Regions from separate parts of the Shouchella oshimensis genome, predicted to be linked through region 2. Evidence: riboswitches for the same ligand, from Rfam matches in the RefSeq annotation. Region 2 holds a riboswitch; each other region holds the start of a gene.
The links. Region 2 has a riboswitch for S-adenosylmethionine ahead of NDM98_RS18655 (methionine ABC transporter ATP-binding protein). Riboswitches for the same ligand answer to the same signal wherever they lie in the genome.
Positions count from the first base shown of each region.

Region 1: linked by a shared signal. The riboswitch ahead of NDM98_RS01465 (methionine biosynthesis PLP-dependent protein) and the one ahead of NDM98_RS18655 (methionine ABC transporter ATP-binding protein) in region 2 are both predicted to bind S-adenosylmethionine.
Region 3: linked by a shared signal. The riboswitch ahead of NDM98_RS06320 (sugar ABC transporter substrate-binding protein) and the one ahead of NDM98_RS18655 (methionine ABC transporter ATP-binding protein) in region 2 are both predicted to bind S-adenosylmethionine.

Region 1 covers NZ_JAMQJY010000001.1:244,078-248,311, reverse strand. The annotation lists partial or broken gene NDM98_RS01470 (bifunctional homocysteine S-methyltransferase/methylenetetrahydrofolate reductase) at 1-448, opposite strand, end outside; partial or broken gene NDM98_RS01465 (methionine biosynthesis PLP-dependent protein) at 483-1,587, opposite strand; SAM riboswitch class I at 1,672-1,775, opposite strand; gene NDM98_RS01460 (hypothetical protein) at 1,844-2,008, opposite strand; gene NDM98_RS01455 (PrsW family glutamic-type intramembrane protease) at 2,012-2,473, opposite strand; gene NDM98_RS01450 (hypothetical protein) at 2,543-2,683, opposite strand; gene NDM98_RS01445 (asparaginase) at 2,829-3,788, opposite strand; gene NDM98_RS01440 (YpdA family putative bacillithiol disulfide reductase) at 3,785-4,234, opposite strand, start outside.
Region 2 covers NZ_JAMQJY010000003.1:244,350-248,583, forward strand. The annotation lists gene NDM98_RS18645 (MetQ/NlpA family ABC transporter substrate-binding protein) at 1-90, opposite strand, end outside; gene NDM98_RS18650 (methionine ABC transporter permease) at 238-837, opposite strand; gene NDM98_RS18655 (methionine ABC transporter ATP-binding protein) at 911-1,939, opposite strand; SAM riboswitch class I at 2,099-2,201, opposite strand; gene NDM98_RS18660 (YecA family protein) at 2,262-4,234, opposite strand, start outside.
Region 3 covers NZ_JAMQJY010000001.1:1,158,046-1,162,279, forward strand. The annotation lists gene NDM98_RS06310 (2-hydroxy-3-keto-5-methylthiopentenyl-1-phosphate phosphatase) at 1-99, opposite strand, end outside; gene NDM98_RS06315 (2,3-diketo-5-methylthiopentyl-1-phosphate enolase) at 96-1,328, opposite strand; SAM riboswitch class I at 1,406-1,516, opposite strand; SAM riboswitch class I at 1,696-1,842, shown strand; gene NDM98_RS06320 (sugar ABC transporter substrate-binding protein) at 1,917-3,020, shown strand; partial or broken gene NDM98_RS06325 (sugar ABC transporter ATP-binding protein) at 3,032-4,234, shown strand, end outside.

The DNA of each region.
Region 1 (4,234 bases), on a different contig from region 2:
CTTCTTCTAAATCATAAAAGGTTTCAAATAAAAGCCCATCCACACCTTCATCTAACAACACTAAAATCTGTTCCGTTAGTGCTTCTTCTATTTCATCTAATGTTGATTCTTCCATTTGGAAGCGTCGAATGCCTCCAACTGTGCCTACTACAAATGCTTTTTGTTCTACAGCCTGTTTTGCTAAGGCAACTGCTCGTCGGTTAATTTCAGCCGTTTTATCTTCTAAACCATATTTACTTAGTTTTAATCGATTGGCAGCATACGTATTGGTTTGTATAACTTCTGCACCAGCATTGAGATATTCCTTGTGAATAGAGACAATGACTTCTGGTTGACTGATATTAATTTCTTCAAAGCATTGCTGCTCGATACCTCGTTCATATAGAAGCGTACCCATAGCCCCGTCTCCAACTAATATGTCATTTTTTAAACGCTCTAATAAATCCACATGTATCTCCCCCCGCTTTATTGTTGGCTCGCACCTACTTAACAGCTGAAAAGGCTTGCTTCAAATCATCGATTAGATCTTGACATCGCTCAATTCCAACTGAAAAGCGAAGTAATCGATTATCTACTCCATTAGCAATGCGGATCTCTTCTGGAATATCTGCATGTGTTTGTGTAGCTTGGATAAGTCATTAAGCTTTCTACCCCACCTAAACTTTCTGCAAAAGAAATTAATTTGAGATTTTGAAGGATTGGATTAATCCATGTTTCATCACCCACTCTAAATGAGATCATTCCTCCTCTTCCTGGATAAAGAACCTCTTCTACTTCAGATGATTCTTCTAAAAAACGAACAATTTCCTGAGCGTTTTGTTCATGTTTTTCCATGCGTAGTGCCAATGTTTTCATACCTCTTACAACTAACCATGAATCAAACGCTGAAAGGGTAGCTCCAATTCCGTTGTGAAAATAACCAATTCTTTCAGATAACTCCTGGCCTTTTGAAACAATTAAGCCCGCAATAACGTCATTATGACCACTTATGTACTTAGATGCGCTATGAATGACGATATCCGCTCCTAAAGCAATCGGCTGCTGAATAATTGGTGTGTAAAACGTATTATCCACGATTAAAAGCAATTGGTGTTTTTTTGCAATCTCTGCAAGTTCTGAAATAGACGCTTCTTGCATCAAAGGGTTTGTTGGTGTTTCAATAAATAATGCTTTTGTTGCTTGTGTAATCGCTGCCTCAAACTCGACTAGATCACGAGGATCTGAATAGTGGAATGTTAATCCCCAATGATTCCATCCTTCTTCAAATAATCGATACGTTCCACCATAAAGATCTTTCGAAGCAAGGATTTCATCTCCGTTTTTAAACAGTGAAAGGACTGTTTGTACTGCAGCCATTCCTGAGCTGCATGCAAATCCTCTATCTCCAAGTTCTAGTTCAGCAATAGCATTTTCTAATACTTCTCTAGTCGGATTCCCTGTTCTCGCATAATCATATCCCGTTGATTCCCCAATACCTGTATGTCGGTAAGCAGTAGAGAAATAGACAGGAGCATTTACCGCACCCGTTCGATTGTCGACACGATTCCCAATTTGAACCAACGTTGTTTCCAGAGCTCTTTTACTCATTTTAATTCCCCCATCACTTTTGTAAAATAAAAAGCACCTTTCTCGTCATAAGAGAAAGGTGCTTATCAATTCCATATAAGCTTCCTCTTATCTTAGCAGCTATAACTGCCGGATTTAGCACCTTGCCGCAATTTGGCTTGGTTGCTGAGACTTCGCAGGGCCTTTCCCTCCATCTCTCTTGATAAGAATACATCATTTAATTTTGAATATTCACTTTAACATACAGGACATTTTATAAAAAGGCAAGACTTTTTTATCATGTCTCTAGAGATGCTTCTATGTTAAGACGATCTTCATTACCACATACACATCGTTTAAATCCTGTCTCATATTCACCATTCTCGTTCAGCCTTCCGCGGAGAATATACTTTTCTTTGCAATCAGGACAGCGAATGACAATCCTATACCGTTCTTCTGACATGGTTTAATTCCTCCTTATACGTGGTGATTGTTGATCTAGCCTCCGAGCGAGTTTAATTTTGTAAATTGCAAACGCCCAAAGCATCAGCATGAAAGGAATTATTCCAAACAAAACATAGTGATCAAATAAAAAAACAATGTAATCATATGAACTATGTAGGACAATCGGTATACCTAGGGACAAGGTTAATAATCTTCTTCTGTTTGTTGGAAGGAGCTTGGCATTTCCCATATAATACCCCATGATTATGCCAAACAATGCATGACTTGATACAGGCATTAATGCTCGACCTACCGCTGTTTCAATACCATGAGCTATTAAATAAAAGATGTTTTCCATCGTCGCAAAGCCAAGTGACAACGACACTCCATACACAATGCCATCATTCCTACGATTAATCGTACCATGCCTGGAAAGCGAAGATATAAAGGATAAACCACTTAAAAAATTCCTCAGTAAATCCATATAAAATAAGAGCTTGCTGCCATTCTTCAGGAAAGACCTTTTCCTCAATAAAAGCATATTGTAAAACCATCACAGGAAAAACAACAATATTCCAATTAAAAACGTTCGAATGATTGTACCATGTAACTTTCGCCGATAATCAGTCTTCAAATAAAAATAGGTTAATAACCCAATTGCAGGTGCTATTGCAGCCGTTAGCAACGAAAACATCTACAACCTGCCTTTCCACAAAGTACAGGTCCGTTGCACACATTGCTTTGCACCCTACTCATTACCGGAACCTGACTTGAACCTGTTCATTACATTCAATAAAACCATTATATTCCTATCTGTTATGCTTTTCAAGAAAAAGGCTTTAGTGTTTAAACCCTAGGTTCACATCAGACTCAGCAGCTAACAGCACCAACGTTTTGATACGTGCTTTTTTACTATCATAATCTGAACCTAAAATAACTCCCTTTTGCTCTAGATCATGTGCACTGCCTTCATATTCGTAAGTTGGGTACACCTTTCCTTCTTCAGCTGATGTCGTCATAACAACTGTTTTTCCTTGAGATATTGATTCATTAAGGACATTCACTAAATGTGGGGGGACTTGTCCACGTCCTACACCTTCAAGCACAACCGCATCTGAATTTTGTAGGATACTCTCAAGAATCCGACTGTGCATCCCAAGATAAATCTTAGCAATTGCCACATCCGGCAGCTTTTTTGTAAGTACGTACGTGTCTCGATGAATTGGTTTTTGATATAAGAAAATTGTATCATTATCAATAATACCTAAATAACCGAATCCAAATGCATTAAAACCCTGAATATTCGAAGCATGTTCTTTTTTGACGTATCTCGCTGCAAAGATCCGTTCATTAAATACAACAACCGTTCCAACTTGCTTCAAGTCATCATGACAAGCAGCATAGACGGCATGTCGCAAATTAATAAAAGCATCACTGCCTAATTGTTCAGGACCGCGCTGTGAGCCAGTCACAATCACTGGACGATCGTCCGTTATCACTAGATCAAGAAAATAAGCCGTCTCTTCTAGCGTATCTGTACCGTGAGTTACAACAACCCCTGAAACATCTTCATCACTAAATGCAAGTTCAACTTCTTTTTTTAATTCCAACCAATCATCTAGCGTAATATGAATACTAGGTTTTTGCAACATAGACCGAACAGTAACATGAATATCACTTGGAAGCTGACATAAATCTGCTAGCTCTTCGCCCGTAAGTTCACCAGCTACTAATTTTCCATCTTCATTCTCAGTACTTGCAATCGTTCCACCAGTTGTAATTAAAATTACCTTTTTCATTCAACCAACCCCTCATGTTCGTTTGCAAGGATATCTACTATTCTTGAGGCTATCCCACTACCGTGCCAACGCCCGTTTTCAATAAAAATCTCATTGGCGTTATTACCAGCAGCAATTACCCCTGCAATAAAAAGCCCATCAATATTTGTTTCAAACGTATCCGGATTATATTCTGGTCTTCCAGTTCCATCATCAACATGTACACCCATGCTTTTAATAAATTGATGATCAGGGTGATATCCGGTCATTGCAAAAACGTAATCTGCTTTTACAGACTTAGATTTTCCCAATACTGTGTAGTTTACGTCTGTGCTCGTTATTTGAGTTACTTCTGCTTGAAATTCTAGAGTGATTTTATTGTTCTTCACGAGAGATACATACTCTGGCAAAATCCACGGTTTTACACTAGCAGAATAATCATCGCCACGATATAGTGCTGTAACGTA
Region 2 (4,234 bases):
GACAATATCAATATTAATGCCTTCTTCTTCAGCAATTCCCGAAATAAAGTCCCACTGGCGTGAATCCGTACCCGAAATACCAATTTTCACATCTACCGGATTATCTTTGCTGAATCCTTCTGTATCTCCACTTGTACTATCATCATTTCCTTGCCCGCATGCTGTTAATGCTAGACACCAAGTCCTGCTACGATTAGTTTAAATGATTGTTTCATGAACTCTCTCCACCTTTTCTTTTTATCTTCTTCTAGAATTTCTTGCGAGTATATTACCAAGCGACTGCAAACCTTGAACCATAACAATTAGCAGCACGACTGTAATCACCATAGTGGCATCGTCAAAACGTTGGTAGCCGTAAGTGATAGCTACATTTCCAATCCCACCAGCTCCGATAGCTCCAGCCATAGCGGTAGCACCAACGAGACCAATTGTTGCGGTTGTAATACTAAGAATTAATGAACCCTTTGCTTCCGGTAGTAGAAAGCGGAAGATAATTTGCGCTTTGGAGGCACCCATTGAATCAGCCGCTTCAATAATGCCAGGCTCCACTTCTAAAAGCGAGTTCTCAATTAACCGTGCAATGTATGGTGCAGCATACACAACAAGTGGTACAACAGCTGCCTCCATGCCAACAGCACTTCCAACAATAAGTCGGGTAAACGGAATAATAGCAACCATCAAGATAATAAATGGAATGGATCGCAAAACATTAATAATGGGATTTAATATATTAAACACCCAGGCACACTCAAGGATATGACCCTTACGTGTAACCACAAGCACAACCCCAAGCAAAATGCCTAAAATGGCTGAAAAAATTAACGATAGGAAAACCATATACAATGTTTCATATAAAGAGGTAAGCAAAATGTCCGTTGAAATATTTGGTCTAATGGACTCGGGTAAACTTTCAAGCATCTAGCTTCACCTCCGATACCAATAGTTCTTTCTCCTTAATAAATCGAAACGCAGATTCAAGTGATCCTGGATCTCCCTGCAACTCCACCGTTAAGCTACCGAAAGGGGTATCCTGGATCTCCGTTATGTTTCCAAACAATACATTAACATCAACATCAAAATTCCTAACAAGCTCAGACAAAAGCGGTTTACCTGATGATTCCCCAATAAATTCGATTTTGTAGATTTTAATTTGTTCAGACCCTTTTTCAAGGATTTTTCGTACACTTGCCGGTATTTGATCTTTAAATACAGATCGAACAAAATTTTTGGTTGTCTGGTGCTGTGGTTTAGAGAAGATATCAAGAACCGTTCCTTCTTCAATAATTCTTCCTTCTTCCATAACCGCAACCCGATCACAAATTTCTCGAATGACACCCATTTCGTGTGTGATGATTAAAATTGTTACGTTAAATTCCTCATTTACACGCTTTAAAAGCTGAAGAATCGAACTGGTCGTTTCCGGGTCTAAAGCAGATGTCGCTTCATCACATAGCAGGACAGCTGGATTAGATGCTAATGCACGGGCAATACCAATCCGTTGCTTTTGACCACCAGAAAGCTGTTCTGGGTAGCTATCTGCTTTATCTGATAGACCTACAAAATCCAGTAATTCTCTTACACGTTTTTTTAATTCTGCTTGTGGAGTTCGCACAAGACGTAAAGGAACTGCCACATTTTCAAACACTGTTTTAGACTGCAGTAAGTTAAAATGCTGAAAAATCATACCGATGTTGCGCTTAGCCTTCTGCAGTTCGCCACCCTTTAACAACGTTAAGCTTTGTCCATTCACAATCACTTCGCCATCTGTTGGTCGTTCTAGCAGATTAACACTGCGAATCAATGTACTTTTACCGGCACCACTAAAGCCAATGACGCCTGATATCTGTCCCTTATCAACTCGGAAGTTTACTTCATCAAGTGCTTTAACTTCTCGTTCTTTTGTTTTAAAAACTTTGCTTACATTTTTAAATTCAATCAATGGTCTACCCGCCTTCCGACTAAATATAACTACACACATAAACATACTTGGTTTTGAAACCGATATCATGCTCCAAACCCTAATTAAAAACTTAATAAAACGAAAAACCCTCCTATTCGTTTGAATAAGAGGGTTGAAATGGTTTAGTAAGTCATTCAGCTCTTATCATCCAGGAATTTAACCTGCAGGAATTAGCACCTTCCGCCGTGGCGGGGTTGCTGAAGCGTCATAGGGCCAGTCCCTCTGCTCCTCTTAATAAGAATATGTTGTTGTGTTAAAACAATAACAGATCACGCTGAATCTGACAAGAACTAATTATTTCCTATAGATAACTTATTGCTTCTTTTGGATACGCATTAAGTAGTTTCTTAAGTATCGGCTGATTGTTGTCATCCTGTGAAATGACTGCCTCTAAAATCAATCCACTATGCACTTGGCTTAGTGCTTTTTTCGGCAAAGTAATCGATATACTCTGCTTACTATCAATCGATTTAACCTCAACTCTATCTTCCTTCACATCTTGAATCTTATATAAACCGCCAACCGCTTCTGGATCAATCTCTTTTTGGAATTGCGGTAGTGAAAAACGCCCTGAATCCGTTGTAAAATTATAGACCTGAACAGCTTCAATTAAGGACGCTTCAAGCTCTGCACAAACAGCTGATGCATCAGTATGAATGGCAGTTCTATGCTTTTGATCCAACCACTTTGTGAACATTTTTATTGTACTTAGAAGATCCTTCACCTGTGTCTGACTGATCACCACATCTTCAAATAAATCAATTAACAGATGTTTTTTCCAAAATTCCTTGGTACAGTCTGACCAATCTTTTACCTTTTGCACTTCTAATGAGTAACGTATATTAAAAAGACTCATTCGGTATTTCCTTACCGTATTTGCGCCTTTTCCATCCGTTTTCTCCTTAAAAAAGCTAAGAATAGGATCGTGGTAAAAGGCATCGATCGAATCTGGACTAAAGCCTAGATCTTCATACGTGTTGATATCTTCTTTTTTGACTGACAAAAACTGATTATCATGATAATAAATTGGCTTTATGCTTGAGTCACGATTCTCTTGACCTGTAACAAATGGAGAAGGTGATAGCCCCGCATCTTTTCTAAATGGATTAATATCAAAAGTAAAGTCGATATCATTATATTTAGCAATCACTTGATCATACAAATTAAATTCAATTTGTTTAAACCAACGATCTGCTTCTTCAAATTGACCATGATCAATTAGTTGATAAATACTATTCTGACCTAGTGCTGGGATAGGTTGATCTAAGTCCATATCCTTAGCACGCTGTGCATAAAGCGGGAAATATTCAGGCGCTTCTCCTGTCATTTGCATCAAGTTATTTGAAAATGCCATTCCACTGCCCAATTTGCCGCTGGTTGATTCTTTAACGTCTCCCACAAATTGAGGATAATCATTTAATAAATCTCGGAATTGTACAGCCTTCTCTTTCTTATAAGTGATGTACTTTAAGCTATCATTAGTAAATTCGAGAGTCGCAACAGCTTCTGCCATTAATACTTCACTCTCTATAATACTATCCTTGTACACTGCCCAGTTTTCCGCTTGAGTTAAATGCTTGTGCTCCTCACGCCAATCATATACAACAAACTCATCCTTATCTCTAAGTAAGGTTGCAAACGACTGAACATCTGTAACAGGCGCTTCAAAAGTAATTAGAGCATTTGACTGTTGATTTTCCAAGTCAGGTCTCTGTTCCTTCTCTAAAAGCGATCCTAAAACTTCAGGGAAATATTGAATCAATACATCTACAACTGCGATATCATGTTCAGTTGCCAGCTGATTCACTTTTTCTACGCTACGGTCAACATGATCCGGCCCTTGAAAGATTCGAATTCCATTAAATAATGGTGTATCTCCAAAAAATTCAACAAGCCCTAGCGTTCCATACCAAGGTCTGAAGGTCGGAAGGTTCTCGGTATCCTTAGCCATTTTAAATGTCTCTTCCGTAAAGACATCAAGGAAAACAACCTGATTATTCTCTTCATTTACAGCTTGAACAATTCTTGGTTTAAGAGTACTCCATTGTTCTGCTAAGTTTTTTTCATCCGCTTGCAGCCTATATGCTTCTTCTTTCAAAAACCAATCAATCCCGGTTAAGCCGTTTTTATGGATTTGAAAGAAATTAAGCCAGAAATTAACGTACCCTTCTTCAATCTGTTCAGGCACAAGCTTTTTAGAGCGCTGATGAAACTCTGATTGTAGCTTTAAAAATTCATTATATGTAATCTGTTTATCCATAAAAGCTTGTAGCT
Region 3 (4,234 bases), on a different contig from region 2:
ATTTATGTGTTTCATAAGCCCAATAATATTATCTTTTGTTGTAATTGTGCCATCAAAGTCACAGAAGATGATTGGGTCTTTACCTGCAATCTGTGTCATGTTGGACTACCCCACAACTCAAGTGCTTTTGCCAGTTCTGGTGATTTAGCTGCCGCATCAGATAATGATTGAGTAGCAAGTACTCCTGAAACCGCATCTCGAAAGGCCTTAGCACCTGCTCTTGCTCCACCTGGATGACCGTGAATACCACCGCCTGCGTTAATTACTGAATCAATGCCGAAGTCCTGAATTAGAAGTGGCGTCAAACCAGGATGAATCCCAGCCGATGGAACCGGAAAGGCTTTTTTGAGAGCTCGTTCCTCTGTTAATGCCTGTTTAATATCTATCGTTTCCGACTTTTCCATGGCAACGCTACCGTAAGGAGACGGAAACAAAACAAGGTCCGCTCCGGCTAATCGTAACAATTTACCTAAAAGTACTTTGTTAGATATTCCGTAAAAAGGTGACGCCGTAAGGGCTCCAGAAACAGCTGGATGAGCCATAATTGGAACGTGAATATCCGGATCCTCTGCTAATGCCTGCAAAACATCCAATCCGTATGCAAATACATTAAACAATAAGGCCGTTGCTCCCTGCTCGACTGCTCTTTTTGCTTTGTCTTTTAAGTCAAACGTTCGACCAGTTAGGTTAACCGCATACAGCTTTTGTTCACCTGTCTGTTCATACACCTCTTTGATAATCTTAGAACCAGCTTGAACTCGATCTGAAAAAGGGGTTAATGGATTATCAAATAGAATCTCGTCATCCTTTACTAGATCGACTCCACCTAGCAATTGATCAGCTAGCTGAGATTTAAATTCCGTCATGTCCTTTCCTATCATCCCTTTAAAAATACTCATCACAAGCGGCCGCTCATAGACCTGAAGCTGACTACGAATACCTTCTATTCCAAATTGCGGTCCAGGGAAAGCTTTTTCTAGATCACTAGTAAAATCAATATCTACTAGCTTGATTTCACCATCGAGAGATAGCTTTCCAAAAATCGTTGTTAAAATGGCTGGTAGATCGGCTGAGAAGTTGGCTTGTGGATACGCGATTTTTATGAGGCCCGTTTTTCGTTCTTCCCCAAATAATCGATTGGCTATATCTGTGCTTTTCTCTTCTATTACTTCAACAACTTCACCTTTGTGTTTTTCAAGCTGCTTTTTTTCAAGCGCTTGTAAATGTGTCCATGATCCAATCGTTAACCCAAGGGCAATGGATTCTGCTTTTTTGTGAAGATCTTTTTTTTGATCGTATACTCGATATGTTGCCGTTACAAAACTCATTTTGTTCAGTTCCCCCTTACCTCAATAACAAAAAAATCCTCTTCTAGTGGAAGAGGACAGTGTACCCATTTCTTGTCCTCTTATCTACCAAGGTAACCTTGTGAGAATTAGCACCTTGAATAGCTAAAAAGCCAAAACAGGTTGCCGGGTATCATCGGGTTCGTCCCTCCACCAGCTCTTCATAAGAGTGATACATATGTAATGTTGATAAATATACTATGGATTATGACAGTGAGATTCTATTCTGTCAATTAGTAATAATCATTTTATCAGAATCTATTGACAACGTACAAATTCCCTCGTATTATTTATACCAATTACTCTTATTGGGAAAAAATGATTAAGAGTACACACAACTTTATATACACTCTTATCGAGAGTTGGCTGAGGGAATTGGCCCTATGAAGCCCGGCAACCGACCTAATCATCATTCTACTAATATGATGAAAACCTTTAAGGTTTTAAGGCACGGTGCTACATCCAACAGACTCTTCCCGAGTCTGAAAGATAAGAGGTTGAATCACAGCATTCCGCCTCTTTCTTAAACGAAAGAGGCTTTTTTATATTTTAATAGATGGAGAGATGACCATGATAAAAGGATTTGGGGTTAAAACATTAGGAATGACTGCTGCTGCTGTAATTGTACTTGCTGGATGTGGTGATAGTGAGTCCTCGCAAGCCGAAGCAGATGTCAAATTAGACGGAGTACCTGAGAGATTCGCTACAGGTGAAGGCGCCAAAATAAAGGTCATTCGCAAGATTGGTGGAGATGACCATACTGCTCAATATTTGGCCGGAGTACAAGAAGAAGGTGAAGCGTTAGGTTTTGATGTCGATGTATTTACCGCAAATGGGGATACAGCAAGTTATCATGACGCCATATCTCAAGCAATAGATGCCGATTATGACGGCTTAATTCTTTCACATGGTGATGATGCCGCTACCGTAGATGCCGTACAACGAGCTGTTGATAAAGGGATTGAGGTTGTAACGTTTGATTCCAATAGTGATTTAGAATCGATTGATGGTGTGACACTCACCTCCCAAGATGATGAGGAGCTTGCAACACTAGCCCTTGATCAACTAGTTGAAGATTTTGATGGAGAGGCAAATATTCTCTACTTATGGGTTGATGGTTTCCCTCCAATGGTAAGACGCGATTCAATCTATCAGGAGGTTCTTTCTGAGCAACCTGGACTTAATGAATTGGAGCGATTTGGTGTTGCCGCAGAAGATACTTCTACCCAAACTCAAAATGCAGTAGCTGCGTTACTTAATAAGTACCCTGAAGGTGAAATCGATGCGATTTTTGCGACTTGGGATGCCTTTGCAATTGGAGCAGCACGTGCACTTGATGAAGCAGGACGAGATGAAATCAATATCTATGGAATTGATGTATCAAATGCTGACCTTCAAATCATGCAACAGGAAAATAGCACATGGGATTATACTGCAGCCGTTGATCCTAAGTTAATTGGTTCTATCAACCTACGAATTCTTGCCAAAAAGCTAGCCGGTGAAGAAACACCTCAATTTTATGATTTAGAAGCATCGCTCATTTCTCGGAAGCAATTATTAGAAGCAGATGATGACGTCAATATGGTCTCATTAGCTGAGGTCATTCCAAACTGGGGTGAATCAGACGCGTTTGAAGAAGAATGGATGACTATATTAAAAGAACATAACGAATAATAGGTGATTTGATGAAGCTACGTATGGAAAAGATCTCCGTTTCTTATCCGGGAGTCAAGGCGCTTGATCAGGCTTCTTTTGAAGTAAGCGGCGGCTCTTCACACGCACTAATTGGTGCGAATGGCGCGGGAAAATCAACGTTAATGAAAGTACTGTCTGGTTCAGAAAGTCATTACGACGGCACCATTCTAATTGACGGACAACATGTTTCGATCCATTCACCAAAGGATGCGCAAAAGCATGGTATCCAAATTGTTCATCAGGAAGTTGATGCTGGATTAGTTCCATACTTAACGGTCGCTGAGAACATACACCTTTATACATTTGGTTCTAGTCAGAACAAGAACGCCTTTATTCATTGGAGTCTTGTTCACAAAAAAGCTTCAGAGGTTCTCGATTCATTAGGTATCAATGTTTCTTCTAAAACGTTAGCGAGTGAGCTCACGCTTGCAGAAAAACAAATGGTTCTTATTGCACGAGCCGTTTTGACAGATTGTCGGCTATTGATCCTAGATGAACCAACAGCCCCATTAAGTCTTTCTGAAACCAAGCAATTGTTTCGGATTGTACGAGATCTACAGAGCAAAAACGTAGCAGTGGTGTTCATCTCGCATCGTTTGCCTGAGCTGTTTGAAATTTGCGATATCATTACGGTTATGAGGAATGGGCAAGTAGTTTCATCAAGACCTATTCCTGATACGTCAATTGACCAAGTCGTTGAGCAAATGCTTGGAGAACCTTTAAGCCAGCAATTTACAGACAGAGTTTCCGAGATGGGTGACACATTTTTAGAAGCTCATTCAGTATCAGATGGCAGCAAAATTAATCATGTATCCCTACATGTTAAAAAAGGAGAAATTCTTGGATTAGCTGGCCTAGTTGGAGCTGAAAAACCGAGCTTTGCAAGCTACTCTTTGGAGCTTCTACGATGACATCCGGCTCACTTTTGATTAACAAAAAGCCAGTTGTCATTTCCTCTCCTTATGATGCCGTTTTTCATGGAATGGCTTTTGTGCCTGAAGAACGACGAAAAGAAGGCGTCCTAATTAATGAATCTGTTTTAACTAACCTATCAGCTGCCAATCTAGGAAGCTTCAGTAAGCGATTTGGTTTTTGGAATTTCAAAAAAGAACAAGCGAGTGCTAAAACGATGATTTCAGCTCTTGGGATCAAAACACCTCAAGCTGAAACATTGGTCAAAAATCTTTCTGGCG